2 regions of the Gordonia sp. SID5947 genome follow, and region 1 is predicted to be linked to the other one. Evidence: riboswitches for the same ligand, from Rfam matches in the RefSeq annotation. Region 1 holds a riboswitch; the other holds the start of a gene.
What was found. A riboswitch is a leader RNA that binds a small molecule or an ion and turns the genes downstream of it on or off. The one in region 1 is predicted to bind thiamine pyrophosphate.
Positions count from the first base shown of each region.

Region 2: another riboswitch for thiamine pyrophosphate. It lies ahead of thiO (glycine oxidase ThiO); the one in region 1 lies ahead of thiC (phosphomethylpyrimidine synthase ThiC).

Region 1 is NZ_WWHU01000001.1:2,760,757-2,768,151, reverse strand. It holds gene GTV32_RS12795 (ABC transporter ATP-binding protein) at 1-554, shown strand, start outside; gene GTV32_RS12790 (ABC transporter family substrate-binding protein) at 551-2,209, shown strand; gene thiD (bifunctional hydroxymethylpyrimidine kinase/phosphomethylpyrimidine kinase) at 2,563-3,417, opposite strand; gene thiC (phosphomethylpyrimidine synthase ThiC) at 3,414-5,084, opposite strand; TPP riboswitch at 5,075-5,189, opposite strand; gene GTV32_RS12775 (GNAT family N-acetyltransferase) at 5,407-5,754, shown strand; gene GTV32_RS12770 (siderophore-interacting protein) at 5,836-6,597, shown strand; gene GTV32_RS12765 (ABC transporter ATP-binding protein) at 6,674-7,395, opposite strand, start outside.
Region 2 is NZ_WWHU01000001.1:3,988,382-3,995,776, reverse strand. It holds gene GTV32_RS18275 (LuxR family transcriptional regulator) at 1-1,002, opposite strand, end outside; gene GTV32_RS18270 (ABC transporter permease) at 1,052-1,804, opposite strand; gene GTV32_RS18265 (ABC transporter ATP-binding protein) at 1,801-2,742, opposite strand; gene GTV32_RS18260 (DUF1330 domain-containing protein) at 2,812-3,102, shown strand; gene GTV32_RS18255 (thiazole synthase) at 3,150-3,908, opposite strand; gene thiS (sulfur carrier protein ThiS) at 3,925-4,122, opposite strand; gene thiO (glycine oxidase ThiO) at 4,119-5,210, opposite strand; TPP riboswitch at 5,206-5,320, opposite strand; gene thiE (thiamine phosphate synthase) at 5,340-6,020, shown strand; gene GTV32_RS18235 (nitroreductase) at 6,010-6,708, opposite strand; gene GTV32_RS18230 (hypothetical protein) at 7,080-7,395, shown strand, end outside.

The DNA.
Region 1 (7,395 bases):
CGGGAGGCCAGCGCCAACGCCTGGCCATCGCACGGGCACTGGCCACCGATCCCAGGCTGGTGATCCTCGACGAGCCGCTCTCCGCACTCGACGTCTCCGTCCAGGCCGACATCGTCAACCTCATCCGCCGGTTGCAGGCGGAGGGCGATGTCGCGTATCTCGTGGTGGCGCATGATCTCTCGGTGGTCCGGCACATGGCGGACAGGGTGGCCGTGATGTATCTGGGACGGTTCGTCGAGGCCGGGCCGGTCGCCTCGGTGTTCGACACCCCGAGACACCCGTACACCCAAGCGTTGTTGTCGGCGGTCCCGGTACCCGATCCGCGCGCCGAACGCGCCCGCACTCCAATCGTGTTGCGCGGTGAGCAACCGAGTCCCACCGACGAGATCACCGGATGTGCGTTCGCGGGACGGTGCCCCCTGTACCTCACCCTCGCCGAGACCGAGCGGGCCCGGTGCCGGGACCACGAGCCCGCACTCGAAGGACCGGCCGCGGGCCATCCCGCGGCCTGTCACTTCACCGACCGGATGCCGATGTCACAGGAGGCGCCGTGAAGCGAATCGTCGCGCTGACGCTCGTGATCTTCCTGGCGATCTTGGGACTCGCCGGTTGTGGTGTGCGACTGGACGACACGGCCATCTCGACGACCGGCGCCGACCTCAACCCGCAACCGCGGGAGAACCTCCGGGACGGTGGGAGTCTGACCACGGCGATCACCGAGGTGAGTCCGCAGTGGAACACCTTTCAGGCAGACGGCTCCGCATACACACTTCTGCTCTGGCGGTGGTACAACCCGACGCTGGCCTATTTCTCGCCCGACGGAACCTACTCGTTCAATCGCGACTACCTCACCGACGTCCGAAAAGAACTGGTGGACGGCAAGACCGTGGTCACCTACACCATCAATCCGAAGGCCCACTACAACGACGGCGCGCCGATCGACTACCGCTCGTTCGTGAACACGTGGCGGGCGAGCAGCGGTGCCGATCCGAACTACGTCGTGAGTTCAACCGACGGTTACGACCAGATCGATTCCGTCACCAGGGGCGTCGACGACCGGCAGGCGGTGGTCCGGTTCAGGGGGGTCTGGGCGTGGCCCGACGGACTCTTCAACTACCTGCTGAACCCGAAGGTGAACACCGCTGATCTGTACAACCGCGGATATCTGCAGAATCCGCATCCGGAGTGGGGCGCGGGGCCGTACACGATCGACTCGTACGATCCCAACTCCGGTGTCGTGGTCTTCAAGCGGAACCCGCGGTGGTGGGGCAACCCGGGCAAGCTGGAGCGGCGGGTGTTCCGGCAGATGGAGGACCAGGCCGCCATCAACGCCTTCCGCAACGGCGAACTCGACGCCATCGGAGTGGGTAGCAAGGACTCGCGCGCACAGGTGATCACGATGGGCGGTGTGACGATCCGGACCGCGGCCACACCGCAACAATCCCTTCTCGTCGTCAATCTCGACACCCCGATCCTGGGGGACCGGCGGGTACGCGAGGCGGTACTCCGTGGAGTCGACCGGAACACGCTGGCGCGCATCCGTTTCACCGGTCTCAACTACACCGAGCCGCTGCCGGGGTCTCTGCAGATGTACTCGTTCCAGCCCGGCTACGAGGACAACGTCAAGGGCGTCATCGACTACGACCCCGACCGCGCCCGCCGGCTCCTCGACGAGGCAGGCTGGCGCGTCGGTGATGACGACGACGGGATCCGGATGAAAGACGGCAGGCGATTGTCGCTGTCACTGCCGATCCTGTCCGACTCACCTGCGATCCAGAACCTCGGCCGCGCCTTCCAGGCCATCCTCGAACAGATAGGGATCGACGTGGTGGTGGCACAACGCCCGTCGTCGGACTTCTCGAAGATCGTCGTCAACAAGGAGTTCGATCTGTTCCTGATGGGCTTCTCGTCCAGCGACCCGTTCGGGATGGCCTATCTGTGTCAGACGTGGTGCGAGGGGTCGCAGCTCAACAAGGCAGGCGCCGGTTCTCCGGAGCTCGACGCCGAGATCGCCCGGGTGGCGCAGATCCCGGAGCCGATGGCACAGATCGCCGCCGCCAACAAGGTGGAGCGGCAGGCTTTCGCACAATATTCGGATCTGCCGCTGTTCAACGGTCCGGCGATGGTCGCGGTGAAGGAAAAGCTCGCCAATTACGGTGCGGGCCAGTTCTACATCGGACCCGTCGAAAATGTGGGCTGGCAGAAGTAGTCGCCCCGCTCCGCCCTGCCCCCTCCCGCCCGCCCGCCGACAGCAACTGGTTTCCCGCCGACAGCAACCGGAATCCCGCCGACAGCAACCGGAATCCCGCCGACAGCAACCGGAATCCCGCCGACAGCAACCGGAATCCCGCCGACAGCAACCGACTTTCCGCCCGACAGCACCACCTCGAGACGTCGACGACGATACTGAGGCCCCTGATCGTGCACCGAGTGCACGCCCGCGGTGCGGGGAACGTTGCTCTCGGTGAGATTCGTGTTGCTGTCGGCGAGAAATCGGTTGCTGTCGGCGGGAATCCGGTTGCTGTCGGCGGGGGGCGGGGGCGGGGGCGGGGCGGGGATGAATCAGGAGTGGGAGACGCGCCAGAGCGGGTTCACCGGTCCGTGGCCTGCGCCCAGCGGGTAGGCCGATTCGAGCCCCCGGGTGACCCAGCGCTTCGCGAACGCCACGGCGTCGGGAACCGAATAACCGTGTGCGAGCGCGCTCGCGGTGGCCGCGGCGAGGGTGTCGCCCGCCCCGTGGTCGTGGGTGGTCGCGATTCTCGGGTGGACGAACTCGTGGAACTCGTCACCGTCGAACAAGAGATCGGGACTGTGATCCGAGGACCGCAGGTGGCCGCCCTTCACCAGGGCCCAGTGCGCCCCCAGGTCGTGGAGGGCATGTGCGGCCGCCCGCTGCGTCGCCGCGTCGACGACGTCGATGCCGGTGATCAGCCGCACCTCGTCGAGGTTGGGCGTGACGACCGTCGCCAGTGGGATCAGTCTGGTGCGCAACGTGTCCAGGGCCTCGGCGGCCAGCAGTGCGTCTCCGTGCATCGACGCACACACCGGGTCCACCACGAGGGGGACTCCGTGGTCGCGTCCGATCCGCAGTTCGATGCAGGCGTCTGCCACCGCCTCGATGATGGGCGCAGACGCGAGCATGCCCGACTTCGCCGCCCCGACCCCGATGTCGGTGACGACGCTGCGCATCTGCGCGGCAACCGTCGTCGGTTCGATCTCCTGGAATCCCTGGACACCCACGGAGTTCTGCACGGTCACCGCGGTCACCGCCACACAGGCGTGCAACCCGAGAAGCGCAAAGGTGCGCATGTCGGCCTGGATCCCGGCACCGCCGCCCGAGTCCGACCCGGCGATGGTCAGAACGCGGGCCGGCGTGACACCCGGTGCGGCGGTGGGTAGTCCGAGATCGTCACTCATCCCGCGGCCGGACCGCCCGCGGTTGCCTCGAGTGGCAGGTAGACGCGATTCCCCGCCTCGGCGAACTCGGCCGATTTGGCGGCCATCTCCTCGGCGATCTTGCGGTCGATGTCCTCGGCGGTCACGAGTCCGTTCTCCTCGGCATAGGTGCGGACGTCTGCCGAGATCCGCATCGAGCAGAACTTGGGCCCGCACATCGAACAGAAGTGCGCGGTCTTCGCCGGCTCGGCGGGCATCGTCTCGTCGTGGTACTCACGAGCCGTGTCCGGGTCGAGGGCGAGGTTGAACTGGTCGGTCCAGCGGAACTCGAAGCGCGCCTTGGACAATGCGTCGTCGCGCTCCTGGGCGCCCGGGTGTCCCTTGGCGAGATCAGCGGAGTGGGCCGCGATCTTGTAGGTGATCACGCCGACCTTCACGTCATCGCGGTTCGGTAGTCCCAGATGCTCCTTGGGTGTCACATAGCAGAGCATCGCGGTACCGGCCTGCGCGATGAGTGCCGCGCCGATCGCCGAGGTGATGTGGTCATAGGCCGGCGCGATATCGGTTGCGAGCGGTCCGAGCGTGTAGAACGGGGCCTCTTCGCAGAGTTCTTCCTCGAGCCGCACGTTCTCCGCGATCTTGTGCATGGGAACGTGGCCCGGACCTTCGATCATCACCTGTACGCCATGAGATTTCGCGATCTTGGTCAGTTCGCCCAAGGTGCGGAGCTCGGCGAACTGCGCCTCGTCGTTCGCGTCGGCGATCGACCCGGGCCGGAGACCGTCACCCAGTGAGAAGGTGATGTCGTAACGCCGGAAGATCTCGCAGAGCTCGTCGTAGTGGGTGTAGAGGAACGACTCCTCGTGGTGTGCGAGACACCAGGCGGCCATGATCGAGCCGCCGCGCGAGACGATGCCGGTGACCCGCCGCGCCGTCAACGGCACATAACGTAGCAGGACCCCGGCGTGCACGGTCATGTAGTCGACGCCCTGTTCGGCCTGCTCGATCACGGTGTCGCGGTAGATCTCCCAGGTCAGCTTGGTGGGATCACCGTTGACCTTCTCGAGTGCCTGATAGATCGGCACGGTACCGACCGGGACCGGCGAGTTGCGCAGAATCCACTCGCGGGTGATGTGGATGTCTTTACCCGTGGACAGGTCCATGATGGTGTCGGCCCCCCACCGGGAGGCCCACACCATCTTCTCGACCTCCTCCGCGATGGAACTGGTGACCGCCGAGTTGCCGATGTTGGCGTTCACCTTCACGGCGAACGCCTTGCCGATGATCATCGGCTCGGACTCCGGGTGACGATGGTTGGCCGGGATCACGGCGCGACCGGCCGCGACCTCGCTGCGGACGAGTTCCTCGTCGACGCCCTCACGAGCGGCGATGAAGCGCATCTCGTCGGTGACGATGCCCGCCCTTGCCCATGCCAGCTGTGTCGATGCGCCCTCGATCGGCGCCGGTCGCTGCCAGGAGTCCCGGGTCGGCGCAAGGCCGCGTTCCACATCGATCACCGCGTTCGAGTCGGTGTACGGGCCGGAGGTGTCGTAGACGTCGAGGTGTTCACCGTTGGTGAGTTCGATGCGCCGATGGGGGATCCGCAGGTGATCGAGCTCGCGGTAGTACTTGTGGCTGCCCTCGATCGGACCGGTGGTGACAGCAGATTCAGATACAGATGTTCCCATGAGGGGCTCCCTACGCCGGCATTATCCGGACAGGTTCGGGCGGTCGGCGACCGCCTGTCGCCATCTCAGCCCCCGGTGATCGTGGGAGCCCCCGCGCTGTGCAATTGTGTGGCCGAACGGCCTATCGGACACCCTACGTGCCCGACGGCCACGGCGACCACCGGTGCCGGGCGATTGTTTCCCATGCGAAAAAACTGTCCGGGTTTCGCGATACCTACGGCATCGTAAGGTATGGTGTGACCGGGATCACATATGGTCCCCGTCCGCTGGTGGGAAGGGGAGTCCTGTCAACGGGTGGTCTCGTGACGCGCCGGAGGGGCTCATGCAACGGAAACATCGGCAGCGGCCACCGCAGTCCGCGCGGGCCATCCTGCAGCAGATCTCGCAGGTCGTACACAATCCCATCCGGGACCGGTTCGAGTTATGGGTGGCCGGCGACCTGGTCGGAGTCCTCGGCTACAGCATCGACAACGTGGACGGCGCACGGACGTTCACCATCCTGCACACCGTCCTCTACGACGAGTACACCGGCCACGGATTGGGTACGCGGCTGATGCGCGGCGCCGTCGACTACGTCCGTGACCAGGGCGCGCGGTTGCGCCCGGTGTGCTCGTTCACCAAGAGTTATCTGGACGCCCATCCTGGGCTCGTTCCGCTCGCGCCCGCCTGATCCCTCTGGTCCATTCCCTGCGGGTTAGCATAGGCTAGCCTGAGATTGGTGGTTGCTCTCGAGGGGAAGTAGGTCGGTCGGATGACGGAGACGACAAAACCGAAGTCGCGTGGTTGGCAGGGGGCCGTCCTCAAACTGTTCGGTGCCGACGACTACGAACTCACGGTGACCAGCAACGAGACGGTCACCGACGAGTACATCCGATTGGGGTTCACCGGGGGTGGGCTGCTCGCCGACCGTCCGGTCCATCCGACCATGTGGGTGCGGATCTGGTTCGAGAACAAGCACGGCAAGTTGCATCAGCGCGCCTACACGCTGGTCGACCCCGACCCGGCCACCGACTCGTTCTACCTCGAGTTCGCGATCCACGACGGCGCGGCGACCCGCTGGGCCCAGACCGCCGAGCCCGGGGAGACCATCTCGTCGACCTTCATGGGATCCAAGTTCGCGATCCCGGAGCCTGCGCCGGCGGGTTGGCTGATCGCCGGGGACACGGCGGCGCTGCCCGCCATCAACTCGCTGCTCGACGCGATCTCCGCGTCCGAGAATCCGTCGGCACCGGCCACGGTCTGGTTCGAGTATGTGCACGAGTCCGACAAGGCGCTGCCGCTGCGCCTGCGAGACCACGACACCATCAACTGGATCAAACGAGACGGCGGCCCGGATGCCCTCATCGAGGCCGTTCGTGATGCGGCGTTCGACGCGACAGGCCATTTCGGCTGGGTGGCCCTCGACATGAAGGGCACCCGGGCGGTGTCGTCGGCGTTCAAGAACGACTACAAACTCGGCAAGGCGGGCGTGAAGGCGCAGGCGTACTGGCGAGCGGGCGCGCCCGACTCCTGACGTTCCGCTCGGCCATCCGCCTGTGAACGGGTCGGCCGTGCACGGAATCGGCCGTCGTGGTGCGGTGTCTGATCCCTCAATCGGTGCTTGTGCTGGATACGGCGGAGTGCTGCTGCGTGCTCCCGGGCGTACCGAACGCGGCCCAGAGCCGCGCCAACTCACCGCCGGCCGCGATGAGCACGTCCGGCGGTCCGTGCTCGACGACGACTCCCTCGGAGAGCACCGCCACGACGTCCGCGCTGAGTGCCTGGGAGAGGCGATGCGCGATGACGAGGGTCGTGCGTCCGTCGGTTGCCGCAAGGGCGGCACGGTCGAGATCGGCGGCCTGGTCGCTGTCGGCCTCGGCCGTCGCCTCGTCGAGGATCGCGATCTCGGGGTCGGCAAGTACCAGGCGAGCCAGCGCGACCTGTTGTGCCCGGGCGTCGCCGAGACGGAAGCCGCCCTCGCCGACGACGGTGTCGATGCCCGCAGGCAACGCCCGAACCCATCCGTCGGCGCCGACCACGGCCAAGGCCTCGAAGGCCTCCGCGCGGGTGGCGGCGGGCGCGGCCAGGCGGAGGTCGTCGATGAGCGGTCCGGCGAAGACATGCACCTCTTGACTGACGGTGAAGACCCGTGCGCGAGCGGGTGTCACGACCTCGCCGCGAGTGGCGGTGAGCGTGCCGTCGATCAGGCCGGCGATCGTGGACTTTCCGGCGCCGCTCGCACCGACCAGGGCGAGACGACGTCCCCGAGGGATGTCGAGGTCGACACCGCGGAGGACCGGCCGGTCTGACGCGTAGCCGAAGTGGATGTCCC
Region 2 (7,395 bases), 1.2 Mb from region 1:
GATTCGCTCGGCGGCGCTGTCTGCGCCCTTCGCCCGCAGGGCATTCACCAGGCTTCCGCGAAGTCGACGCGACGATGCCAGCCCCAGCCGGTGGCGGATGACCTCACCGAACAACGGATGGTTGTAGCGGACGTTCAGTCGGCGGCCGTCTCTGACGATCCGCACCAGACCGGCGATCTCGGCTTCTTCGACGGCCTCCTCGCCGGCGAGCTCGGCCAGGATGTCGATGTCGAGCGGTTCGCACAGGGCCAGGTACTTCAGCACGTTCAGCACCGAGTCGTCGAGCTGCTCGATGCGGCTCTCCAACAGCGAGGCGAGCTCCGAGGTGATCGCGGCGCGGCCCCGCAACTGCCACACACCGTTGACCTGTCGCAGCGTGTCGGCCTGTCGGGCGCCCTCGACGAGATGCCGGAGGAAAAGGGCATTGCCTCCCGATGCCTCCCACATCAGATCGGCCGAGAGTCCCTCGAGCTGCCCGCCCAGAACGGATTCGATGAGTTCCACACTCTGCTGTTTGGTGAACGGCGACAACGTGATCCGTTTGAGGTGATTGTCTTTCCACAGTGAGGTCACGGCGTCCGGGACCGACTCACCACTACGGACCGTCGCCACGATGTTCACGGCGCGGTCGATGGCGAGCTGATGCAGCAAGGTCGCGGACAATTCGTCGAGCAGGTGGGCGTCGTCGACGCCGATCACGACGTTGCCGTCGGCGAGCAGTGATTCGCGCGCCGCGGCCAGATAGGTCACCGGATCGCTGGTGGTCGCCGGCCCCACCAGATGCGCGAACACACCGAGCGGGATACTCCTCGCCGACTCGGTGCCCGCGACCCACCGCACACCACCGTCGAGAGCAGCCGTCACGTGGCGCGCCAAGGTCGTCTTGCCGACCCCCGAATCACCGGTCAGCACGACACCGCACGCAGTCGTCTCCCCGCGCAGCGCGGATTCGATGATGCGGAACTCTTTCTCGCGCTCGACCAGAGGCCAGTTCGAGGACATGTGGGGATTTTAGTCTCATTGCCCGGCCGACAACACCGGGCAGGGTTCGCTACGCGTCCCTGCGCTCGGTCATCACGATCCCCGCCACGAACACGACGACCGCGAAGACGGCGAAGTAGATCAGCGATCCGTAGACGTTCCAGTGATAGTTGCTGTCACCCATGCCCTCGTTCAAGAATCGGGATCCGTTGGCGAACGGCAGGAACGGCGCGATGTGCTCACCGATCTTCGGGAGGATGGACAGGATCGACTCGAGGGCCAGATTCCAGATCAGCACGATCACGATCGCACCGGCGGTGTGCCGGACGATGGCGCCCACACCCAGGCCGATCAACACATAGAGGGCGGCGATCACGGGGGTACCCCAGATCTGGCGCGCCACTCCGGAATCGCCGAGTTCGATCCCGCTCGACGTGCCGGCAAGTCCGCGCACCAGCACGATGGCCACGACGGCGAGCACCAGCGTCACCGCGACGGCGAGCGCACCGAACACGCCGGCCTTGGCGGCCAGGACGGTCGACCGTTTCGGAATGGCCTGGAACGTGGTCCGGATGGTGCCGAAACGGTACTCGCTGGTCACGGCGAGTACGGCCATGATCATCAGCACGAGGACGCCGAACTGGTTCAGCCCGATCAGCGCGGTCCACGCGGATTCACCCGGCGTCGGTCCCGGTGGCGATGTGGCGGTGGCCCCGATGAGAGTGGCGACGGCGACCGCGAGGACGACGACGATCCCGATACACCAGTACGGCGACCGTGTGGAGGTCAGCTTGATCCGTTCGGCGTTCATGGCGGCGATCATCGCGGCCCTCCCTGAGTCGGAGCGGCCCCGCCGCCCTGGTACTGCACCGCACCTGCGGTCATCGACATGAACACCTCTTCCAGAGATGCGCTCGTACCGGTCAGTTCGTGTAACAGGATTCCGGCACGGCCCGCCAGATCACCGACCTGATCGGTGGTGACGTCCGCGACGGACAGCGCCGGGCGGCCGTCGGCCGCGTTCAGGGGCACCACCTGGAGTCCGGCTTCGGCCAGTACCCGATGCAGTTCGGGCAACTGTGGGCTGCGCACCCGCACGCTGCTCGCCGCCCGGCTGGTGAACTCTCCGACCGAACAATCGGCGATCAGCCGGCCCTGTCCGATCACCACGAGATGGTCGGCGGTCAGCGACATCTCGGTGAGCAGATGACTCGACACCAACACCGTGCGGCCCTGCGCGGCGAGATGCCGCATGAAGTTGCGAATCCAGACGATGCCCTCCGGGTCCAGCCCGTTGACCGGCTCGTCGAACAGCAACGTGTGCGGGTCACCGAGCAGGGCGCTCGCGAGTCCGAGGCGCTGCTTCATACCGAGTGAGAACCCGCCGGCGCGCTTGGACGCGACGGTGGTGAGGCCGACCATGTCGATCACCTCGTCGACCCGACGCGCCGGAATGTTGCTGGATGCCGCCATCCACCGCAGATGCGACCTGGCACTGCGGTTGGGGTGCACCCACCCGGCGTCGAGCAGGGCGCCGACCTGCCGCAACGGGTGGTCGAGTTCGCGGTATGGGCGACCGTTGATGGTCGCGGTCCCGGAGGTGGGACGGTCCAGTCCGAGCATCATCCGCATCGTCGTGGACTTGCCCGCCCCGTTCGGGCCCAGGAACCCGGTCACCACGCCGGGCCGGACTTGGAACGACAAGTCGTCGACGGCGCGCGTCCGCCCGAAGTCCTTGGTCAGTTTCTCGACTGTCAGCACACCTCGACCTTAGACATCTCGGCCGAAGTCGGCCGCACTCCGCACGGCCCGTCGTCATAGGGTGAGTCCATGCCGACGACGTTCACGGTGCTGCTCTGGCCGGTCACCGGCCACGAGGCGGAACTGCACTCCTATGAGGACGATGTCCTTCGGTTGGTGGACGAACACCGCGGTCGCGTGCTCGTCCGCCTGCGCAGCGTCGAGGCCGACGCCGACCACCCACTCGAAACCCAGATCATCGAGTTCGCCGACGAGGCCGCGTTCGACTCGTACATGCAGGATTCACGCCGGCAGGCGATGGCGCGGCGTCGCGACCGGTGCGTCGCACGGACGCAGATGTGGCGGGTCGAATCCGCCTGAACCCGCCACCCCGCGGGCTGTGGGATCGGTGCGGCTCGGGTCGCGGGCTAGGTGCGCGCGGGCGACGACGCCTGCGCCCAGAACCGCTTGGGTATCCGACCGGCGCCCGCGGCGTGGCGCCCCGCGATCACCGCGTGCCGCATCGCCGCCGCCATTCGCTCCGGATTGTCGGCGCGGGTGACCGCCGACGCGAGAAGTACTGCGTCACAACCGAGTTCCATGGCGAGAGCGGCATCGCTTGCGGTGCCGATACCGGCGTCGAGGATCACCGGCACCTGCGCCGCCTCGACGATCATCTCGATGTTGTGCGGATTGGCGATGCCCAGCCCGGTCCCGATCGGTGAACCCAACGGCATCACCGCAGCGACACCGAGATCCTGCAACCGGGCGGCGAGCACCGGGTCGTCGTTGGTGTACGCCAGTACCGCGAAGCCGTCGTCGACCAGTGCGCGGGCGGCGTCGACCAGCTCGATCGGATCGGGCAGCAGGGTGCGTTCGTCGGCGACCACTTCGAGCTTGACCCAATGGGTTTCGACGGCCTCGCGGGCGAGTTGCGCGGTCAGGATGGCCTCGGCAGTCGTGTGGCAGCCGGCCGTGTTGGGCAGGATCGCGATGCCGAGGCGACGGAGCATCTCGACCATCCCGGTGCGGGACTCGGGACTCACCCGGCGCAACGCCACGGTGGTCAACTCCGTCCCCGATGCCACCAACGCACGTTCGAGCGCGGCGAGATTGGTGGCACCGCCGGTGCCCATGATCAACCGTGACCCCAGCTCCCGGTCAGCGATCCGCAGGGGTGCGTCCATCTCGGCCCGAACGCCGCTACCCACCCTGCACCGCCGTGACGATCTCGACGTCGGAATCATTGCGCAACAACTGATCCCAGCGACCACGCGGCACCACCTCACCGTCGACCGCGACCGCGATCCCACGGTCGGGCAGACCCATCTTCGTGATCAGATCGCCGATCGACGCGTCGGTTGCCAGATCCGTCTTCTCACCGTTGACGACAAGCGTCACCATGTCCCACCTCCTGGTGTGGTCGTCGTGCTCAGCTCCGGGCCGACGACGTCCGATCCGGTCAGCAGTCGGAGCACGATGTCGGCGGTGTAGGGCGCCAACAGGATTCCGTTGCGTCCGTGCCCGGCCGCCACGACGACACGGTCGTCGATACGCCGGATGTCCGGGAGACCGTCGGCCGTGCACGGCCGCAGACCGGCGCCCGCCTCGACGAGTTCATACGTCCGCAATCCCGGCATCAGGTCGGTCGCGTCGGCGAGCAGGTCGGCCACCCCGCCCACCTCGGGCACCGCCTCACCCTCGTCCAACGGCTCGTACTGGGTGGCACCGACGACGACGCCGTCGTCACGCGGCACGAGGTAGACCTGTCGTCCACGCATCCGCGCGCGGATCACGCGCGACGGCGGTGCCACCGACCACCGCGTGCGGCGCAGCCGCAGGATCTCACCCTTGGCGGCGTGCAGGTCGACGTCGGGAAGCAGCGCCCGCGTTCCCAGACCGGCCGCGACGAGAACCTGGTCGGCGTCGATGTCGGCGAGGTCGGTCACCCGCTCGTCGACGAACTGCGCACCCGCGCCGGCCACGGCGTCACGCAGTCGGGACAGCAACCTCCGGTTGTCCACCGCACCTTCGCCGGCCGCGACGTATCCGCTGTGCAGGCGTGAACTCAGCCCCGGTTCGCGGCGGCGGATCTCGGCGAGGTCGACCGGCCGCAGGTCTTCGTGCGACCGCGGCGCGCGCGACCAGACGAATCCGGCGAGGTTTGCCAGGTACTCGGCGTCGGCGGACGTCTCCGCGACGAACAACGACTCGGTCGCGGCCATCACCGCCGGATCGCCGAGGCGCGCCACCAGATCGGGCCAGCGTCGCACCGAGCGCGCCGAGCACACGAGCAACTCGTCCTCACCGGGGTGGCCCTCGCCGAGCGAGCCCAGCATGCCTGCGGCCACCCAGGCCGCGCGGTCGGTGACACCCGCGTCATGGACTCGCACGCGGTGACCGGCGTCGGCCGCCGCCAGCGCACACGTCAATCCGATGACGCCGCCGCCGACGACGGCGAGAGTCGGCCCGGGGTGTTCGGTGTTCACGTGATGGCATCCTTCCTTCGCCGGCATTACCCGGATCAGGTCAAACGGTCAGCGGGAGGATCTGCCCGCACTCTCAGCCCGTCGTACCCCGGGCTCCCGTGTCTTGCCGTCTAGCCTACCGTTGCCTCCGTGACACCGACTCGAGGCCCGAGATCCGACCGCTTGTCGTCGGCCCGTGTGTACCTGTGCACCGACGCCCGTCGCGAACGCGGTGATCTGATCGAATTCGTCTCCGCGGCCCTCGCCGGTGGTGTCGACATCGTGCAGTTGCGCGACAAGGGATCGCCCGGCGAGACGCGGTTCGGCACGCTGGAGGCCCGCGAAGAACTCGAGATCCTCGCCCGGCTCCGCGAGGTGACACACCGGCACGACGCGTTGCTCGCCGTCAACGATCGTGCCGACGTGGCCGTCCTCGCCGGCGCCGACGTCCTCCATGTGGGACAGGGCGATCTGCCCGCGCGCCTCGCCCGACAGATCGTCGGCCCCGACGTCGTCATCGGGCTGTCCAGCCATGACGAGGAGCAGATGCGGGCCGCGGTCGCCGACGACGATGTCGACTACTTCTGCGTCGGCCCGTGCTGGCCGACCCCGACCAAACCCGGGCGTGCGGCACCCGGACTCGATCTGGTCCGCGCCGCCGCAGCCACCGATCCGCCCATGCCGTGGTTCGCGATCGGCGGCATCGACGCCGGCCGACTGCCCGAGGTCCACGCGGCAGGCGCGCGTCGCGTGGTGGTGGTGCGGGCGATCACCGCCGCCGACGACGCCCGGTCAGCTGCCACGCAACTGCGGTCCGCGATCAGTCGCTGACGAACGTCACCGCGTCCGCCAGGTCCGCCCGGGTGGTCCGGAAGGTGTTGACGGGGGCGTCGGCGTCCGCGTAGCCGAACGAGATCCCGGCCACCACGTGGCGATCGGCCGGGATGTCGAGCTCGCGGTGAAGGAGTTCGGAGTACGAGGCCAGTGCCGCCTGCGGTGCCGCGCCGAGACCGAGGGACTGGGCCGCGAGCAGGAACGTGCCGATGTAGAGCCCACAGTCCACTGCACCGTAGGCACCCAGTGATTCGGTGGTCGTGATGATCGCGACGTGCGGCGCGTCGAAGAACTCGAAGTTGCGACGCATCTGCATCGCCTTGCCGAGCTTGTCCTCCCGGGTGATCCCGAGGGTCTCGTACAACGCCATCCCGCATTCGCGCCTGCGCTCTTGGTAAACACCTTCGTAGCCGGGCGGCCAGGCGATGTCGGAGGAGATCGCCCCGCCGGAGTCGACCTGGTCGAGGAGCGCCTGCCGCAGGCGCGCAGTGCCCTCGCCCTCGGTGACGACGGTGTGCCACGGCTGGGTGTTGCACCACGACGGCGTGCGCTGCGCGAGTCGTAGCAGGCGGTCGATGTCGGCACGTGGCACGGGCTCGGGACGGAACTGACGGCACGTCCACCGTTCGTCCATGATCTGTTCGAGCACAGCCGTGCCCACCTCGCGATCGACAGTCCCGGTCATCTCGCCATCCCTCCGTCACGACCGAACCCTCGTTCGGTATCCGGTCCGACGCTAGCGGAGCGAGTCACAAGCCGGTTGCCGCGCCCCGACGTGCGGGTCTATCGTGAGCGGATCATGTTGTGCATGCAGAGCATTCTCGTAACCCGCCGCAGCGGGGTCTGATTCGACCGACCCCCCGCTGCGGGGTCGTTGCGCTCTCTGCCCGTCGGTCACCTCTCATTCGACCGAAACGAACACACGAGATGCACAGCCTTCATCTTTCTCAGCAACCCTGTCCCGGCGACCCACCCGGGCAACGGCGCGGGCGTGACCCGTTCGCGCTCAGGTTCGGATGCGCCCTGCCACGCGGTATGCGTGAGGAGGCAGCCGACATGACCTGGCAAGGATTCGCCGACGAGTATGCGCCGGCCGGCGCCATCCGGCTGGGTTCTTTCAGCATGAAAACCGGTCGCGACGACATGGTCACCTGCCGCGCGACCATCGCCGTGGCCGACCGGATCATGTCCCTGCAGGCCAGGGCCGCCGGACCGATCGGCGCGATGACATCGATGCTCTACGAGGTCGGCGCACCGATACAGATCGTCAGCCTCCACCAGCGCGAGGTCGACGGGACGGTGACCACATTCCTGCTGTGCGAGGGCGACGACCGGCAGTGCTGGGCCTACGGCAACGGCGCCACCGGCGACG